One region of the Paraburkholderia sp. TE9906 genome, then DNA from elsewhere that is predicted to be linked to it. Evidence: predicted binding sites of a transcription regulator. Region 1 holds the regulator's gene; the other holds the start of a gene.
The links. Region 1 encodes LexA, which represses DNA repair genes until DNA is damaged. Its sites were predicted from a motif close to ACTGTATNNNNATACAGT; they were not measured.
Positions count from the first base shown of each region.

Region 2: the regulator LexA is predicted to act here: its motif matches at 1,917-1,934, upstream of recA (recombinase RecA).

Region 1 covers NZ_JBWCCT010000003.1:410,965-418,940, reverse strand. The annotation lists gene ACZ9H4_RS09660 (hypothetical protein) at 304-726, shown strand; gene ACZ9H4_RS09655 (ABC transporter permease) at 854-1,681, opposite strand; gene nodI (nodulation factor ABC transporter ATP-binding protein NodI) at 1,730-2,644, opposite strand; gene ACZ9H4_RS09645 (universal stress protein) at 2,921-3,385, shown strand; gene ACZ9H4_RS09640 (DUF2939 domain-containing protein) at 3,448-4,050, opposite strand; gene ACZ9H4_RS09635 (hypothetical protein) at 4,208-4,552, opposite strand; gene lexA (transcriptional repressor LexA) at 4,625-5,275, opposite strand; gene ACZ9H4_RS09625 (sulfate ABC transporter substrate-binding protein) at 5,585-6,625, shown strand; gene cysT (sulfate ABC transporter permease subunit CysT) at 6,782-7,681, shown strand; gene cysW (sulfate ABC transporter permease subunit CysW) at 7,678-7,976, shown strand, end outside.
Region 2 covers NZ_JBWCCT010000004.1:194,593-202,568, forward strand. The annotation lists gene ACZ9H4_RS11800 (sensor histidine kinase N-terminal domain-containing protein) at 1-1,006, opposite strand, end outside; gene ACZ9H4_RS11805 (response regulator) at 1,016-1,783, opposite strand; gene recA (recombinase RecA) at 2,015-3,091, shown strand; gene recX (recombination regulator RecX) at 3,099-3,806, shown strand; gene ACZ9H4_RS11820 (DUF2889 domain-containing protein) at 3,974-4,699, shown strand; gene sucC (ADP-forming succinate--CoA ligase subunit beta) at 4,696-5,865, shown strand; gene sucD (succinate--CoA ligase subunit alpha) at 5,981-6,862, shown strand; gene ACZ9H4_RS11835 (TerC family protein) at 7,010-7,714, shown strand; gene ACZ9H4_RS11840 (pilin) at 7,893-7,976, shown strand, end outside.

The DNA.
Region 1 (7,976 bases):
TAATCATCGCCACGCCGGTAGAGGTCGCTGACCGGCGGAGCGGTCGCGCGCGCTCACATCTGAAAAGACCGCGTTCGTCAGCTGGCAGGCAAATGTCCCTCCCGGAAACCGATTCACGACCTAAACTGAGGGGGACGGAGGCGACCGGGAAGAACCGGCTGTGGCGCTGCAATACTGCAGCGCACGCCCGAAGGCAGTCCCCTTGAGGGGCACCAGTGGTAGGATTCAGCCCGAAAAATCGAGCGCGGCACGCTATCGACGTGCGCGCCGCGTACAACAGAGCGATAGGACTCAGGACATCGAATGGCGCAACAAAAAACAAACCCAAAACTCGAGCAGGCGCTCACGCGCGGGGATCTGGCAATCCGTCAGGCCAATTCGGCACGGGCGACTGCCTTGCTGCGCGCGCTGGGCAAGATGATCGTCGACGCTTCGGCGACCATCGGAGTGGAAGCGTTCACGCTGATTCCCGACGGCGACAAGATTTACGATCCCGCCGATGGACTGTGGCCGCAGGAACTGCAGGTTTCGCTCGATGGTCCCGTCGAGGAAGCCGATCCCGATGAGGTTCGGACCGTGCGCCTGATTGCCGACGATCCGGCCACGGTGTTCCGGGTCGAATGGCAGCGCGCCGATGGCAAGATCGGACGCCAGGATGGCGGCCCGTTCGCGACGGTGGCGTTCATCTCCGACGTCGACATTCCGTGGACGGACGAAGAGGACTGAGGCGAATCGCGCTTCGGACGCACAGGCCCGCACCGACGCAGCTCAAGTTGCCGCAGGACTGCCGCGCGCCGGTCACCTGCGGCTATCCACGACGTTCGGCGTATTCAACGTATTCGACAAGCGTGGGCTATTTCATCATCCGCCGTCGAAACAGAATCGCCGACACAATAAATCCGCCCACCGCATAAGCCGCCAGCACGGCCAGATGCAGGAGCGCGTTGTCGAGGGGCCGTCCGAGCATCGCCGGGCGCATCAGATCGACCGCATGCGCGAGCGGCAGCACGCTGGTCACCGCTCGCGCGGCCGCGGGCAGTTGCGACGCGGGAAAGAACACGCCGGAGAGCAGCAGCATCGGCGTCAATACCAGCGTCTGGTAAAACATGAAGAAGTCGTACGACGGCGCGAGCGCTGTCACCACCATTGCGATGCTCGCGAACGCGAGGCCGGTCAGCACGATCACCGGCAACGCCAGCAGCATCGACGGGAAATTCGCGTAGCCGAGCGCGCCCGCCACCAGCATGATCGCCGCACCCGACAGCACCGACTTGCTGGCCGCCCAGATCACCTCGCCGAGCACGATGTCACCGAGCGTCAGCGGCGTATGCATGATCGCCTCCCACGTGCGCTGCACGTGCATGCGCGAGAAGCCCGAATACATCGACTCGAAACTCGCCGACATCATCACGCTCGACGCCACGGTGCCCGCTGCCAGAAACGCGATGTACGACACGCCGTCGACGTGTCCGACCATCAGCCCCAGCCCGAAGCCGAGGCCGAACAGGTAGATCATCGGATCGGCGAGATTGCCGAACATCGACGCGAGCGCGAGCTTCTTCCAGACCAGATAGTTGCGGCGCCATACCGAAATCCAGTTGACGGCGTTGGCAGGGAAGGCGGCGAAGGGCTCCTGCTTCGACGGTGTGTCGCCAGGGGGTTCGTAAGTGCGTGCGTCCATTGCGTGTCTCGTGCGGTGTCGTGATGGCTTCGGCGTGCGGCGGTCTCTTCAATCCTGCATCTCGCGGCCCGTGAGCCGCAAAAACACGTCCTCCAGATTCGCCGGCCGATGCAGATAGCGCAGATCGGCGCGCTGCTTGAGCCGCGCATGCACCGGTTGCGCGTCGTTCACGTAGCAGAACAGCGTCTCGCCGCTGATCTCGGTTCGTTCGACGAGCGGCGCCAGTTCATCGCGCAATGCAATCGGATCGGGACCGAAGATCTCGATCACGTCGCAGCCGATCTCGGATGCGATCAGCTCGCTCGGCGCGCCTTCGGCGATCTTGCGGCCTTCTTCGATCACACATAGCCGGTGACAGAGCCGCTCGGCTTCTTCCATGAAGTGGGTGGTCAGCAGGATCGTTTTGCCGCGCGTGAGCAGCGAGCGCAGCCGTTCCCAGATCAGATGGCGCGCCTGCGGATCGAGGCCGGTGGTCGGCTCGTCCATGATCAGCACGTCGGGATCGTTGACGAGCGCGCGTGCTAGCGTCAGACGCCGTTTCATGCCGCCCGACAGCTCGCTCACGCGCGCATCGGCCTTGCTTTCGAGCCGCGCGAATTCGAGCAGCGACGGCACCATCGCGCGGCATTGCGCGGCGCTCAGGCCGAAGTAGTGGCCGAACACCAGCAGGTTCTCGCGCACGGTGAAGTCCGGGTCGAGATTGTCGAATTGCGGCACGACGCCGACGCGCGCCCGTGCGACGCGCGCGCGGCCCGGGATCGGCTCGCCGCACAGACGGATCGCGCCGGCGTCGGGTGCCGCGATGCCGAGCAGCATGCGCAAGGTGGTCGTCTTGCCCGCGCCGTTCGGGCCGAGCAGGCCGAAGCATTCGCCGGCGTTGACATGAAACGACAGTCCATCGACGACGATTTTTTCGCCGTAGCTTTTTTTGACCTGGTGGAATTCAATGGCGGCTTCAGGCATAACTCGATCGAGGCTCCGGGAAACGACGCGAATGGCCGGGAAGGCCGCCTATTCTAGGGCATCGGCAGGTAGACGTTGGCAGGCAGATGGCGATTCGAAGACCGGGTTTTGCACTGCCGCATCCATTTGCCAAACCGCTGTGAAGCCGGCGCAAGCCCGCGCGCACCGGTTTAGGGCGCATGGTCCGCACACTTAGCGTTTTCCATCCCTTGCAACCTGAATTGCGGCGCACCATGATTCATTCAGACCGCGCTTCCCGCGCGAAGGGAGAAAACCATGGCGAGCTACCAAAAAATTCTGCTGTGTTATGACGGCTCGCGCGAAGGGCGCAAGGCGCTGCGTTGCGGCGCTGACCTCGCGTTGGACCTGAAGGCCGAAACGCATCTGCTGTCCGTGGTGGACATGCGCTCAAGCATTGCGCAAAGCGCGGGCCTGCTGACCGATGTGGCGTGCGGCAGCTTCGAAAAAACCGCGCGCGACATCCTGCAGGAAGGGGTGGACTGGCTCACCGAGCGTGGTGTGAGCGCACAAGGGCACTTCGCGTTCGGTCATCCGATCGACGAGATTGCGAACCTCGCCAACGACCTGCATGTCGATCTCGTGGTGGTCGGGCATCGCTGCCGCACCGGCTTGTCGCGATGGTGGATGGGGGCGGGCAACACGCCGCTGCTCGATCGCGTGTCGTGCAGCATTCTGGTGGCGTGTTCTTCCGCGCAGGAGCAGCAGCAAGCTGCGGCTTGATGCGGCTTGCTGCGTAGGGACGCCGCGCATGGGGCGAGTGGCTGGCCGTGACGGCCGGCCGGTCATTCGTTCAGATTGATCGCGGCGAGCTTCCACGTGAACAGACCTTCGCGCCGAAAGACCGCCGAGTAGTGCGCGTTGGCTTCGCCGCGCCGGTAGGTGACGACGAACTCGTTGAGGCCGCGATAGCCTGCCGTGGTTTGCCGCGATGGTGGGGTCGTTGCAGTGGTGGGGGTGTCGGCGGCGGGTGAGGCAGGCGTTTCTGTGGCTGCGGCAGGCGGATGTTCACCAGGATCGCCGTGCGGCGGCATGCCGTTCAACAAGGCCGCGACGCCGTCCGGTGTCGCATAGGAATCCACCAGCGGACCGATCAGCGTCACGCCGATCATCGCGCCGATGGTGGCCATTTTGCTGTCGTTATCCGCGTCCAGTCGGCGCGTCAGCATGCCTGCGATCTGCTCCTTCAGGCTCTCGCGCAACGCGGGAAAATCGACGTATTGATTCACGGTTTGCGCGTCGCGTGCATCTGCCGCGCGTTTGAGATTATTCAGCGCGATATAGGGTGACGCGTAAGCAAACCCGAGTGCCGCAATCACTACGACTACAACCAGCGTGATGAGCAGCGGCCGGGTGGCGGCGCCCTTGGTTCGTGTCGGACCTGTCATCGAATGGAACTCCCGATCAGATTGGATTTAACGTGGACTACGGCCCCGCAAAAACAATCCCATTCTATGCAAATATCCGAACAGCAGGTCTGAAAAGCGAGCACGACAACAGCGATGCGCGAGGCATGGTGCAGCCTCTTGCCTGCACAGGACACGCTCACGACTCGAAGACTGCACCGTGCACATTGGCTTCATCGGCAATGCAACGGTCGATCATGCCGCACACCGCCTCGACCGTGCCCACCATGATCAGCCGCGACGGCCCGTGATAGACGCGCACCGGCGCGCGCCGTGCGGGTTCCGCCGTATTCAACCCCGAGTTCAACGACACACGGGCAAACGCCGGCAATGACGACGGCAGGCTCGCTCCATCAGCGGGCGCGTCGAACAGCGAGGCGCAGTCCTGAGCCGGTGCTTCGATCAATGAGCAAGGCACCAGATTGCGCAAATGGCGCAAACGACCGAACTGGCGAAAGGGCAACAGGCGGGCAAGGCGTTCCATGAGTCTCTCCAGGCGATGCAGCGTTGAGGCAGCGTTGAGGCAGCGTGGGATTAAGCGAACAGGCGCGGTGGTTTAGAACTCGCCAGGGCGGATCAGCCCCACGGCGATACCCTCCAGCGCGAATTCCGCACTGCCGGTTTCAACGAAAATGTTCTCGTAATCGGGGTTCTCCGCGATCAGCTCGAGGCCGTTAGGCCGGCGCTTCAGACGCTTGACCGTGACGTCGTCGCCAAGCCGGGCGATGATGATCTGACCGTCTTTCGCCTCGCTCTTCTTTTGCACCGCGAGCAGGTCGCCGTCGAAGATGCCCGCGTCGCGCATGGACAACCCGCGCACCTTCAACAAGTAGTCGGGCTTGCTCGAGAACAGCGCCGGGTCGCACGCGAAGTGCTGCGAGATATGTTCCTGCGCGAGGATCGGACTGCCCGCGGCCACCCGGCCGATCAGCGGCAGCGACAGCTGCATGATGCTCGCGTGCGGCAGCGTGAACTGATGCGGTGAATCTTCCGGACCCGCCAGCAGGCGAATACCGCGTGACGCGCCGGCGGCGAGTTCGATCACACCCTTGCGAGCGAGCGCGCGCAGATGTTCTTCTGCCGAATTGGCCGAGCTGAAGCCCAGCTCGGCGGCAATTTCCGCGCGGGTGGGCGGAAAACCGGTGCGTTCGATCGCCCGGCGAATCAGATCGAAAACCTGCTGCTGTCGTGCGGTGAGTTTTGTCATGGCCACTGTATGTATGAACAGGTGACTGTATTTTTATACAGTATTCGGCGCAATTCAAGCTTTACTTTAAGTTCGTGACCCTGGGGGCCGTTACGGCGTCGCTCATCGGCGTCAAAACATCCGTTTTCGTGCCGCAACGCCTTATCCAGCTGTCATTACCACTTTTGCGTATTAAAGAATGAAGAAACATTATTTTTAATGATGAAAGCGCTTCGATAGACTGCCTTCCAGTTGGCGCTCATGTGCACGTGACCGCGACACAGAACAAATCACGCTGGTTTCAGCGCACTACACGCGGAGAAAGTTGACATGAATCATCGACACACGGGGCTGGCTCGCAAAACGAAGCAACTCATCGCGGCGCTCGCGTTCGGCGCGGCCGGCGCGCTCGGCGCGATTGCCTCGGCGCACGCGGCCGACACCACGCTGCTGAACGTCTCCTACGACCCGACGCGCGAGCTGTATCAGGACGTCAACCAGGCGTTCGGCAAGGAATGGAAAGCGAAGACCGGCGAGACGATCACCTTCAAGCAGTCGCACGGCGGCTCCGGCGCACAGGCGCGCTCGGTGCTCGACGGCCTGCAGGCGGACGTCGTCACGCTCGCGCTCGCCTACGACATCGACGCGCTCGCCGGCAAGGGTCTGCTCGACAAGGGCTGGCAAAAGCGCCTGCCGGACAACGCGTCGCCGTACACGTCGACGATCGTGTTTCTCGTGCGCAAGGGCAACCCGAAGCACATCAAGGACTGGGACGATCTGATCAAGCCGGGTGTGTCGATCGTCACGCCGAATCCGAAGACCTCGGGCGGCGCGCGCTGGAACTACCTCGCGGCGTGGGCGTACGCGGAACATCAGCCGGGCGGCAATGCGCAGAAAGCGAAGGAATTCGTCGGCAAGCTGTATAAGAACGCCGGCGTGCTGGACTCGGGCGCGCGTGGCGCGACCACCAGCTTCGTGCAGCGCGGCATTGGCGACGTGCTGATCGCGTGGGAAAACGAAGCGTTCCTGTCGCTCAAGGAGTTCGGTCCGGACAAGTTTGAAATCGTCGTGCCGTCGGTGAGCATTCTGGCCGAGCCGCCGGTCGCGGTGGTGGACAAGGTCGTCGACAAGCGCGGCACGCGCAAGCTGGCCGAGGCGTATCTGAACTTCCTGTACAGCGAGGAAGGCCAGGAGATCGCCGCGCGCAACTTCTACCGTCCGCGTTCGAACAAGGTGCCGGCCGACCTGACCGCGAAGTTTCCGAAGCTGAAGCTGTACACGGTGGACGATTCGTTCGGCGGTTGGGCGAACGCGCAGAAGACGCACTTTGCCGACGGCGGCGTGTTCGATTCGATCTACCAGCCTCAATAACGCTGTCGATGCCCTAACCGGCATCGACACACCGGCGCGGCAACGCGCCACTTCCGAGCGCGCCCAGTGGGCGCGCTTTTGGCCAACCGGAATCCGGATCCGGCGGCCGAAGATCGGTGATCAAACCGCCAGCATCAACCTGAACGAGTATCCAGCATGACGACGTTGACCTTCCGAAAGCCGAGCGCATTGCCCGGCTTTGGCCTGACACTCGGCATCACGGTGGCTTATCTGAGCCTCGTGGTGCTGATTCCGCTTGCGGCGACCTTTCTCAAGACCGCGACGCTCGACTGGGAGCAGTTCGTGCGCGCCGTCACGTCGCCGCGGGTGCTCGCGTCGTACCGGCTGACGTTCTTCTCGGCGCTCGGCGGCGCGCTGATCAACGCGGTGTTCGGCTTCCTGGTCGCGTGGGTGCTGGTGCGCTACACGTTCCCGTTCAAGCGCATCGTCGATGCGGTGGTCGATCTGCCGTTCGCGCTGCCCACGTCGGTCGCGGGCATTTCGCTCGCGGCGGTGTACTCGGGCAACGGCTGGATCGGGCAGTTTCTCGAACCGCTCGGCATCAAGATCGCGTTCACGCCGGCGGGCGTGCTGGTCGCGCTGACCTTCATCGGCTTGCCGTTCGTCGTGCGCACGGTGCAGCCGGTGCTCGAAGAGTTCGAGCGCGAACAGGAAGAGGCTGCCGCGTGCCTCGGCGCGACGCGCTGGCTGACGTTTCGCCGGGTCGTGCTGCCGGCGGTGTTCCCGGCGCTGCTGACGGGCTTCGCGCTCGCGTTCGCACGTGCGCTCGGCGAGTACGGCTCGGTGATCTTCATCGCCGGCAACGTGCCGATGAAATCGGAAATCACCTCGCTCCTGATCATCACCAAGCTCGAGCAATACGACTACGCCGGCGCGACCGCGCTGGCGGTGGTGATGCTGGTGGTGTCGTTCCTCATGCTGTTGTTCATCAATACCGTGCAGTGGTACTTGCAGCGCCGCACGAGCCGCGGCAGCGCGGGCCCGGCGCCTGGCACAGCAACGAGTGTGGCGGCGATCGGTGGGGGTGTGCAATGAGCCGCCGTCCCGGGCATGACGTGAACCGCGCGGAGCAGACCGCGACGGCGGCCGCCGCGGCCGTGGCCCCGCGTGCGCCGCTGAACGTCGCGCGCCGGCCCGATCCGGTGACCGAGCGGCCGGTGGTGCGCTGGCTGCTGACCGGCATCGCGCTGCTGTTTCTTGCGCTGTTCCTGGTCGTGCCGCTGGTGGCCGTGTTCTATCAGGCGTTGAACAAGGGCCTCGCGTTCTATTTCGAAGCCCTCGCCGATCCGGATGCGCTCGCGGCCATCAAGCTGACCGTGATTACCGCCGC
Region 2 (7,976 bases), on a different contig from region 1:
GCAACTGCGTGACGAGCCGCGCGGCGTGCTCCGAACTGGTGGCGATCTGTTCGAGCGAGCGGTGCACTTCCGCCGACACGTCCTGGCGCAGCGCCAGTTCGGCCTGCATGCGCAAGCCGGCGAGCGGGGTTTTCATCTGATGCGCGGCGTCGGCGATGAAGCGCTTCTGCAACTCCATGTTTTGTTCGAGGCGCGTCAGCAGATCGTTGAAGGACGTCACCAGCGGCTCGATTTCCGGCGGCGCGCGGCGCGCTTCGAGCGGCGACAGATCGTCCGGGCGCCGCGCGCGGATGTGCGCCTGCAGCGCATGCAGCGGCGCAAGGCCGCGCGACAGGCCGAACCACACCAGCAGGATCGCGAGCGGCAGAATCACGAACTGCGGCAGGATCACGCCTTTGATGATGTCGTTGGCCAGCTGGCTGCGCTTGTCGAGCGTTTCGGCGACCTGCACCAGCACGGGCTGCGCGCCGGGCGTGCGCGGAAACTCGACGGTCGTGTAGGCGATGCGGATGTCGTTGCCGTGCAGCATGTCGTCGCGGAATTCGACGATGCCCGGCGGCGGCCGGTCCTCTTCATGCGGCAGCGGCATGTCGCGCTCGCCGCTCACCAGTTCGCCGCGCGTGCCGAGCACCTGATAGAACACGCTGTCGACGTTGTCGGCGCGCAGGAAGTCGCGCGTCGAGTCGGGCAGCGACAGTTCCGCGACGCCATTGACCGGATGGATCTGGCGGGCGAGCACGTAGGCGTCGGTTTCGAGCGCGCGGTCGAACGGGCCGTTCGCAATCGATTTGGCGACCAGGTAGGTGACCGCGAGGCTCATCGGCCAGAGCAGCAGCAGCGGCGCCAGCATCCAGTCGAGAATTTCGCCGAATAGCGAGCGCGGGCGGGCTGCGGCGGCGGCCTCGGTTTCGTCGGGCGGGGCGAACGGATTGGCGTAGCGCTCGTCGCGCGCCTCGTCGAGGTCCGCCGCGTGCGCCGCCGGGGCGCGATCTGCGCGCGCGGACATGGATGCCCTCTATTTGTAGTGATGGCTCGCCGGCATCGCGCCGGACGGCGGCGAGGCGGGCGGGTCGGGCTCGGCGGGGGCGGGGGTGCCGGCGCCCGCGCCGGCGGGCGCCGCGGCTTTTTCGAGGCAGTAGCCGAGGCCGCGCACGGTGATGATGCGCACGCCGCTCGGCTCGATCTTCTTGCGCAGGCGGTGCACGTAAACTTCGATCGCGTTATTGCTGACTTCCTCGCCCCATTCGCACAGGTGGTCGACGAGTTGTTCCTTCGAGACCAGCCGGCCGATCCGTTGCAGCAGTACTTCGAGCAAGCCGAGTTCACGCGCCGACAAGTCGATCACCTGCTCGTTCACATAGGCGATCCGGCCAACCTGGTCGAACGACAGCGAGCCGTGCCGCACGACCGTCGGGCCGCCGCCCGCGCCGCGCCGCGTCAGTGCGCGCACGCGCGCTTCGAGTTCGTTTAGCGCGAAGGGCTTTGCCATGTAGTCGTCGGCGCCGAGGTCGAGGCCTTTGACGCGTTCGTCGACGCTGTCCGCGGCGGTCAGGATCAATACCGGCATGTGCGAATTGCGCGCGCGCAGGCGGCGCAGCACCTCGAGCCCGGACATGCGCGGCAGGCCCAGATCGAGGATCAATAGGTCGAAAGTCTGCATTGACAACGCGGTATCGGCTTCCACGCCGCTCTTCACGTGATCGACCGCATAGGCCGATTGGCGGAGTGATCGGACCAGACCGTCCGCGAGTATGCTGTCGTCTTCGGCAATCAGAATTCGCATGATGCGCCAGCCTGGCCTTGCCGGCACCGTGGGTGTTCCCGGCGCACAGCGGTCTCCGAAAATTATTGTGGGTAGTTTGGGCAGTGCGACGGTAAAAATGCGCGTTCGCATGAGAATCGCACTTGCCAAAACTACTGTTTTTTTATACAGTGTCTGGGTTTCGTGTGCTGTCCTTCAAAAATGGACGGTACACCTGCCTCAGACGCCGTTCATCATAGCAAAGGACGATTCATGGAAGAAAGCAAGAAAGGCTCGGCTGGACTGACTGCTGAAAAGAGCAAGGCGCTGGCTGCCGCGCTCGCGCAGATCGAAAAGCAGTTCGGCAAAGGGTCGGTCATGCGGCTCGGCGCAGGTGAGGTAGTCGAAGACATCCAGGTGGTTTCAACCGGATCGCTCGGCCTCGACATCGCGCTGGGCGTCGGCGGTTTGCCGCGTGGCCGTGTGGTCGAAATCTATGGTCCGGAATCGTCCGGTAAAACCACGCTGACGCTGCAGGTCATCGCCGAAATGCAGAAGATCGGCGGCACGGCGGCGTTCATCGACGCGGAACACGCGCTGGACATCCAGTACGCGGGCAAGCTTGGCGTGAACGTGAACGACCTGCTGGTTTCGCAGCCGGACACCGGCGAACAGGCGCTCGAAATCGCCGACGCGCTGGTGCGTTCGGGCTCGATCGACATGATCGTGATCGACTCGGTCGCGGCACTCGTGCCGAAGGCTGAAATCGAAGGCGAAATGGGCGACTCGCTGCCGGGTCTGCAAGCGCGTCTGATGTCGCAAGCGCTGCGCAAGCTCACCGGCACGATCAAGCGCACGAACTGTCTCGTGATCTTCATCAACCAGATCCGCATGAAGATCGGCGTGATGTTCGGCAACCCGGAAACCACCACGGGCGGCAACGCGCTGAAGTTCTACGCATCGGTGCGTCTGGACATTCGCCGGATCGGTTCGATCAAGAAGAACGACGAAGTGATCGGCAATGAAACGCGTGTGAAGGTCGTCAAGAACAAGGTGTCGCCCCCGTTCCGCGAAGCGATTTTCGACATTCTGTACGGCGAAGGTATTTCGCGCCAGGGCGAAATCATCGACCTGGGTGTACAGGCCAAGATCGTCGACAAGGCCGGTGCCTGGTACAGCTACAGCGGCGAGCGGATTGGTCAGGGCAAGGATAACGCGCGCGAATTCCTGCGTGAAAATCCGGACATCGCTCGCGAGATCGAAAACCGTATCCGCGAATCGCTGGGCGTCAATGCAATGGCGGAAGCCGTGACCGGCGCAGGCGCTGAAGTCGCGGACGAAGAAGAGTAAGCATCAAGTGATACGCAAGGGCCGACCGTTGTCCGATGGCGGACGCCATTCGGCCGGCCCGCGCGATGAAGGCGACGATCCGTTCGATCCATTCGAATCGTTCGACGCACACGACCGCGCTGCGGGCCACGGCCAGCAGCGCGCGCAGTCTGAACCCTCGCAGTCCTCAACCTCGGACCCTTCCGAGACCACCTACACCCGTTCGCGTCGCACACCTGGCGAAGCGAGACCGGGGCAAGATGAAGCAAAAAAATCCCAACGTCCGGCACGTTCGCTGAAAGGGCGCGCGCTCGGCTATCTGTCGCGCCGCGAATACAGTCGCGCCGAACTCGCACGCAAACTGAAGCCATTCGTTGAAGAAAGCGATTCGCTCGACACGGTGCTCGACGCGCTGGAGGCCGAAAACTGGCTGTCCGACTCGCGTTTCGCGGAAAGCCTGGTTCATCGTCGCTCGTCGCGGCTGGGCGCGAACCGGATTCTCGGCGAACTGAAGCAGCACGCGCTCGACCAGACACTCGTCGAAGAAGCCAGCGCGCAATTGCGTGAGACCGAACTCGTGCGTGCTCAGGCCGTCTGGCGCAAAAAGTTCGGCCAGCTTCCCGAGACGCCCGCCGAGCGGGCCAAGCAGACGCGATTTCTGGCGGCGCGCGGTTTTTCGGGCGCCACGATCGGCAAAATCCTCAAAGGCCTCGACGAGGAGTGGGGCGGCGAATAGCCGCGTTGACTTCGGGCATCGTTTTTGGGCCGCCCCTTCCGGCCTCACACCCATTTCCTTCGAGATAGGCGCCCAGCCTCGCTGCCCGTCCTTGCGGATTCCAACCTGTCTCAAATACCCAGTATGCTAAAATTCGTGGGTTTTCCAATCCGGCCTTTCCTTCCCGCATGCCGCTTTCCCCGCCAGTGTCCCGTCAGTTGCGCCATCGTCGCGCAATCAGAGCGGAAGCCTATGAGCGAGCCGATGGCCTGTGGGATGTGGAAGCGTGCTTGACCGACGAAAAACCACGCGATGTGGCGCTTGCGTCGGGCGTCCGGCCCAATGGTCAGCCGATCCATGAACTCTGGCTTCGCATCACCATCGATCGCAAGCTCAATGTCGTCGACGCCGAGGCGTCGTCCGACTGGGTGCCCTATCCTGGTTTGTGCCAAGTCAGCAATCCCGCCTACCGTGCCCTCATCGGGCTCAATCTCCAGCACAATTTCCGTCGCGATGCTGCCCGTTTGCTCGGCGGCACGGCCGGTTGCACGCATCTCACCGAGCTGTGTGCGATTCTGCCGACCGCCGCGATTCAGGCATTCGCCGGCGACGTGTGGAACACCGGTGACTCCAATGGCGGCACGCGAGGCGCGAGCGCAGGTTCAGGAGACGAATCGTCTAACAGCACAGGCGAGCATTCCAACGACAAACCGCCATTCCAGCTGGGACGCTGCCACGCGCTGCGTTTCGACGGCGAGGCGGTGCAACAGTTTTATCCGCGCTGGTATGGCCACGCACCGCATTCAGTGGATCGCGCGGCATCGTCAGGCGAGGGCGGCAACGCGTCCGGCATGAACGACGGCAGCGGAAACGAAGTTCAATCCAACTCTCAGACTGAAGGGAATCACGCATGAAGATTCACGAGTACCAGGGTAAGGAAATCCTGCGGAAATTCGGCGTCGCGGTACCGCGCGGCAAGCCGGTCTTCTCGGTGGATGATGCGGTCAAGGCCGCGGAAGAGCTCGGCGGCCCGGTATGGGTCGTGAAGGCTCAGATCCACGCGGGTGGCCGTGGCAAGGGCGGCGGCGTGAAGGTCGCCAAGTCGCTGGAACAGGTTCGCGAATACTCGAACCAGATCCTCGGCATGCAGCTCGTCACGCACCAGACCGGTCCGGAAGGCCAGAAGGTGAACCGTCTGCTGATCGAAGAAGGCGCTGACATCAAGAAGGAACTGTATGTCGGCCTCGTGATCGATCGCGTTTCGCAGAAGATCGTCGTGATGGCATCGAGCGAAGGCGGCATGGACGTCGAGGAAGTCGCGGAAAAGACGCCTGAGCTGATCCACAAGATCGCCGTCGACCCGGCGACCGGTCTGAAGGATGCTGAAGCCGACGAACTCGCAACGAAGATCGGCGTGCCCGCCGCTTCGCTGCCGCAAGCGCGCGCGATCCTGCAAGGCCTGTACAAGGCATTCTGGGAAACCGACGCATCGCTGGCCGAAATCAACCCGCTGATCCTGACCGGCGACGGCAAGGTCATCGCGCTCGACGCCAAGTTCAACTTCGATTCGAACGCACTGTTCCGTCATCCGGAAATCGTCGCGTACCGCGATCTGGACGAAGAAGATCCGGCTGAAGTCGAAGCATCGAAGTTCGACCTCGCATACATCTCGCTCGACGGCAACATCGGCTGCCTCGTGAACGGCGCTGGCCTCGCAATGGCAACGATGGACACCATCAAGCTGTTCGGCGGCGAACCGGCGAACTTCCTCGACGTGGGCGGTGGCGCCACGACCGAGAAGGTCACGGAAGCGTTCAAGATCATGCTGAAGAACCCGAACCTGACCGCGATTCTGGTCAACATTTTCGGCGGCATCATGCGCTGCGACGTGATCGCGGAAGGCGTGATCGCGGCGTCGAAGGCCGTGTCGCTGAAGGTGCCGCTCGTGGTCCGCATGAAGGGCACGAACGAAGACCTGGGCAAGAAGATGCTCGCCGAATCCGGTCTGCCGATCATCGCGGCGGACAGCATGGAAGAAGCGGCTCAGAAGGTCGTCGCGGCCGCTGCGGGCAAGGCGTAAGCCAAACCCCAAGCGCGTTTACCAGGATTACGAATGGCGGCGTGCGAGCGACGCGGGCGAGAACATTCCGCCTCGCGGCGCAACCGCATGACGCCAAACGAACAGAGGTTTATACATGTCGATTCTGATTAACAAAGACACCAAGGTCATCACGCAGGGCATCACCGGCAAGACCGGTCAGTTCCACACGCGTGCTTGCCGTGAATATGCAAACGGCCGCGAAGCGTACGTTGCAGGCGTGAACCCGAAGAAGGCCGGCGAAGATTTCGAAGGCATTCCTATCTACGCTAGCGTCGCGGAAGCCAAGGCTGAAACGGGCGCGACCGTGTCGGTGATTTACGTTCCGCCGGCAGGCGCTGCTGCGGCAATCTGGGAAGCGGTCGAAGCCGACCTGGACCTCGCGATCTGTATCACGGAAGGCATTCCTGTCCGTGACATGATCGAGCTCAAGGCACGCATGCGCGCAAAGAACAGCAAGACGCTGCTGCTCGGACCGAACTGCCCGGGCACGATCACGCCGGACGAACTGAAGATCGGCATCATGCCGGGTCACATCCACCGCAAGGGCCGTATCGGCGTCGTGTCGCGTTCGGGCACGCTGACGTATGAAGCAGTCGGCCAGTTGACGGCGATTGGCCTCGGCCAATCGTCGGCAGTCGGTATCGGCGGCGACCCGATCAACGGTCTGAAGCACATCGACGTGATGAAGATGTTCAACGACGATCCGGATACGGACGCCGTCATCATGATCGGCGAAATCGGCGGTCCGGACGAAGCGAACGCCGCTGAGTGGATCAAGGACAACATGAAGAAGCCGGTGGTTGGCTTCATCGCGGGCGTCACGGCGCCTCCGGGCAAGCGCATGGGCCATGCCGGCGCGCTGATCTCGGGCGGTGCGGATACGGCTGAAGCGAAGCTGGAAATCATGGACGCGTGCGGCATCAAGGTCACGAAGAACCCGTCGGAAATGGCGCGTCTTCTGAAGGCGATGCTGTAAAAGCAAAATTCGCGTGCTGTTATGGCGCGTTTTTTGTTACGCTTACGAAGTCCTTTCGTGAGCGGGCGGTCCCGAAAAGCGGGGGAGTTTTAGGCTCCCCCGCTTTTTTATTGTCCGCGCGGCAGATTTTTTCTTATTCTTCTTCTCATGCTCGAGTTCCTCACCACCCTCCATTGGGGCGCGGTCTTCCAGATCATCGTCATCGACATCCTGCTGGGTGGCGATAACGCCGTCGTGATCGCCCTGGCCTGCCGCAATCTGCCGCCCGCGCAACGCATACGCGGCGTGCTGTGGGGCACGGCGGGGGCGATCGTGCTGCGAGTGGCGCTGATCGCGTTCGCCGTCGTGCTGCTCGACGTGCCGCTGCTGAAGTTCACGGGCGGGCTGTTGCTGCTGTGGATCGGCGTGCGTCTGATGGCGCCCGCGCACGACCCGCATGAGAGCATCAAGCCGGCCGACCGGCTGATGTCGGCGATCAAAACCATCATCGTCGCGGATGCGGTGATGAGCCTCGATAACGTGATCGCCATTGCGGGCGCCGCCGAAGCGGCCGATGAACAGCATCGCCTCGCGCTGGTGATTTTCGGCCTGGTGGTGAGCATTCCACTGATCGTGTGGGGTAGCCAGATCGTCCTCAAGCTGCTCGACCGTTTCCCGATCATCATCCTGCTCGGTGCTGCTTTGTTGGGCTGGATCGCTGGCGGCCTGATCATCAACGACCCGGCCGGCGACCGTTGGCCGATTCTCGACACGCCCGCCGCCGAATACGGGATGAACATCGCGGGAGCGTTGTTCGTCGTGATCCTTGGCTACCTGTTAAAGCGTCGCAATGCCAATCGTGCGGCGGCGTGAGGCGCACGGGCCGCATGTGCGCATGTGCTGGAACCTGAACCAGAACTCGCCGCTGCTATAGCGCTTGAGCGCAACGTTAGCCGTTCGGCTGACTGTGGGCCGGGAGCGTCGCTGGCTACGATTGAAACGCCTGTCCCCGATTCGAGGGCCAGGCGTTTTTCGTTTCAGGAGCCTGCCGATGATCGTTACCTTGCCGTATTCCCCTTATTGCCAGTCCTCGCTTGCCGCGCGCTCCCTGTTTGGGCGAGCGGCCTGGTCCGCG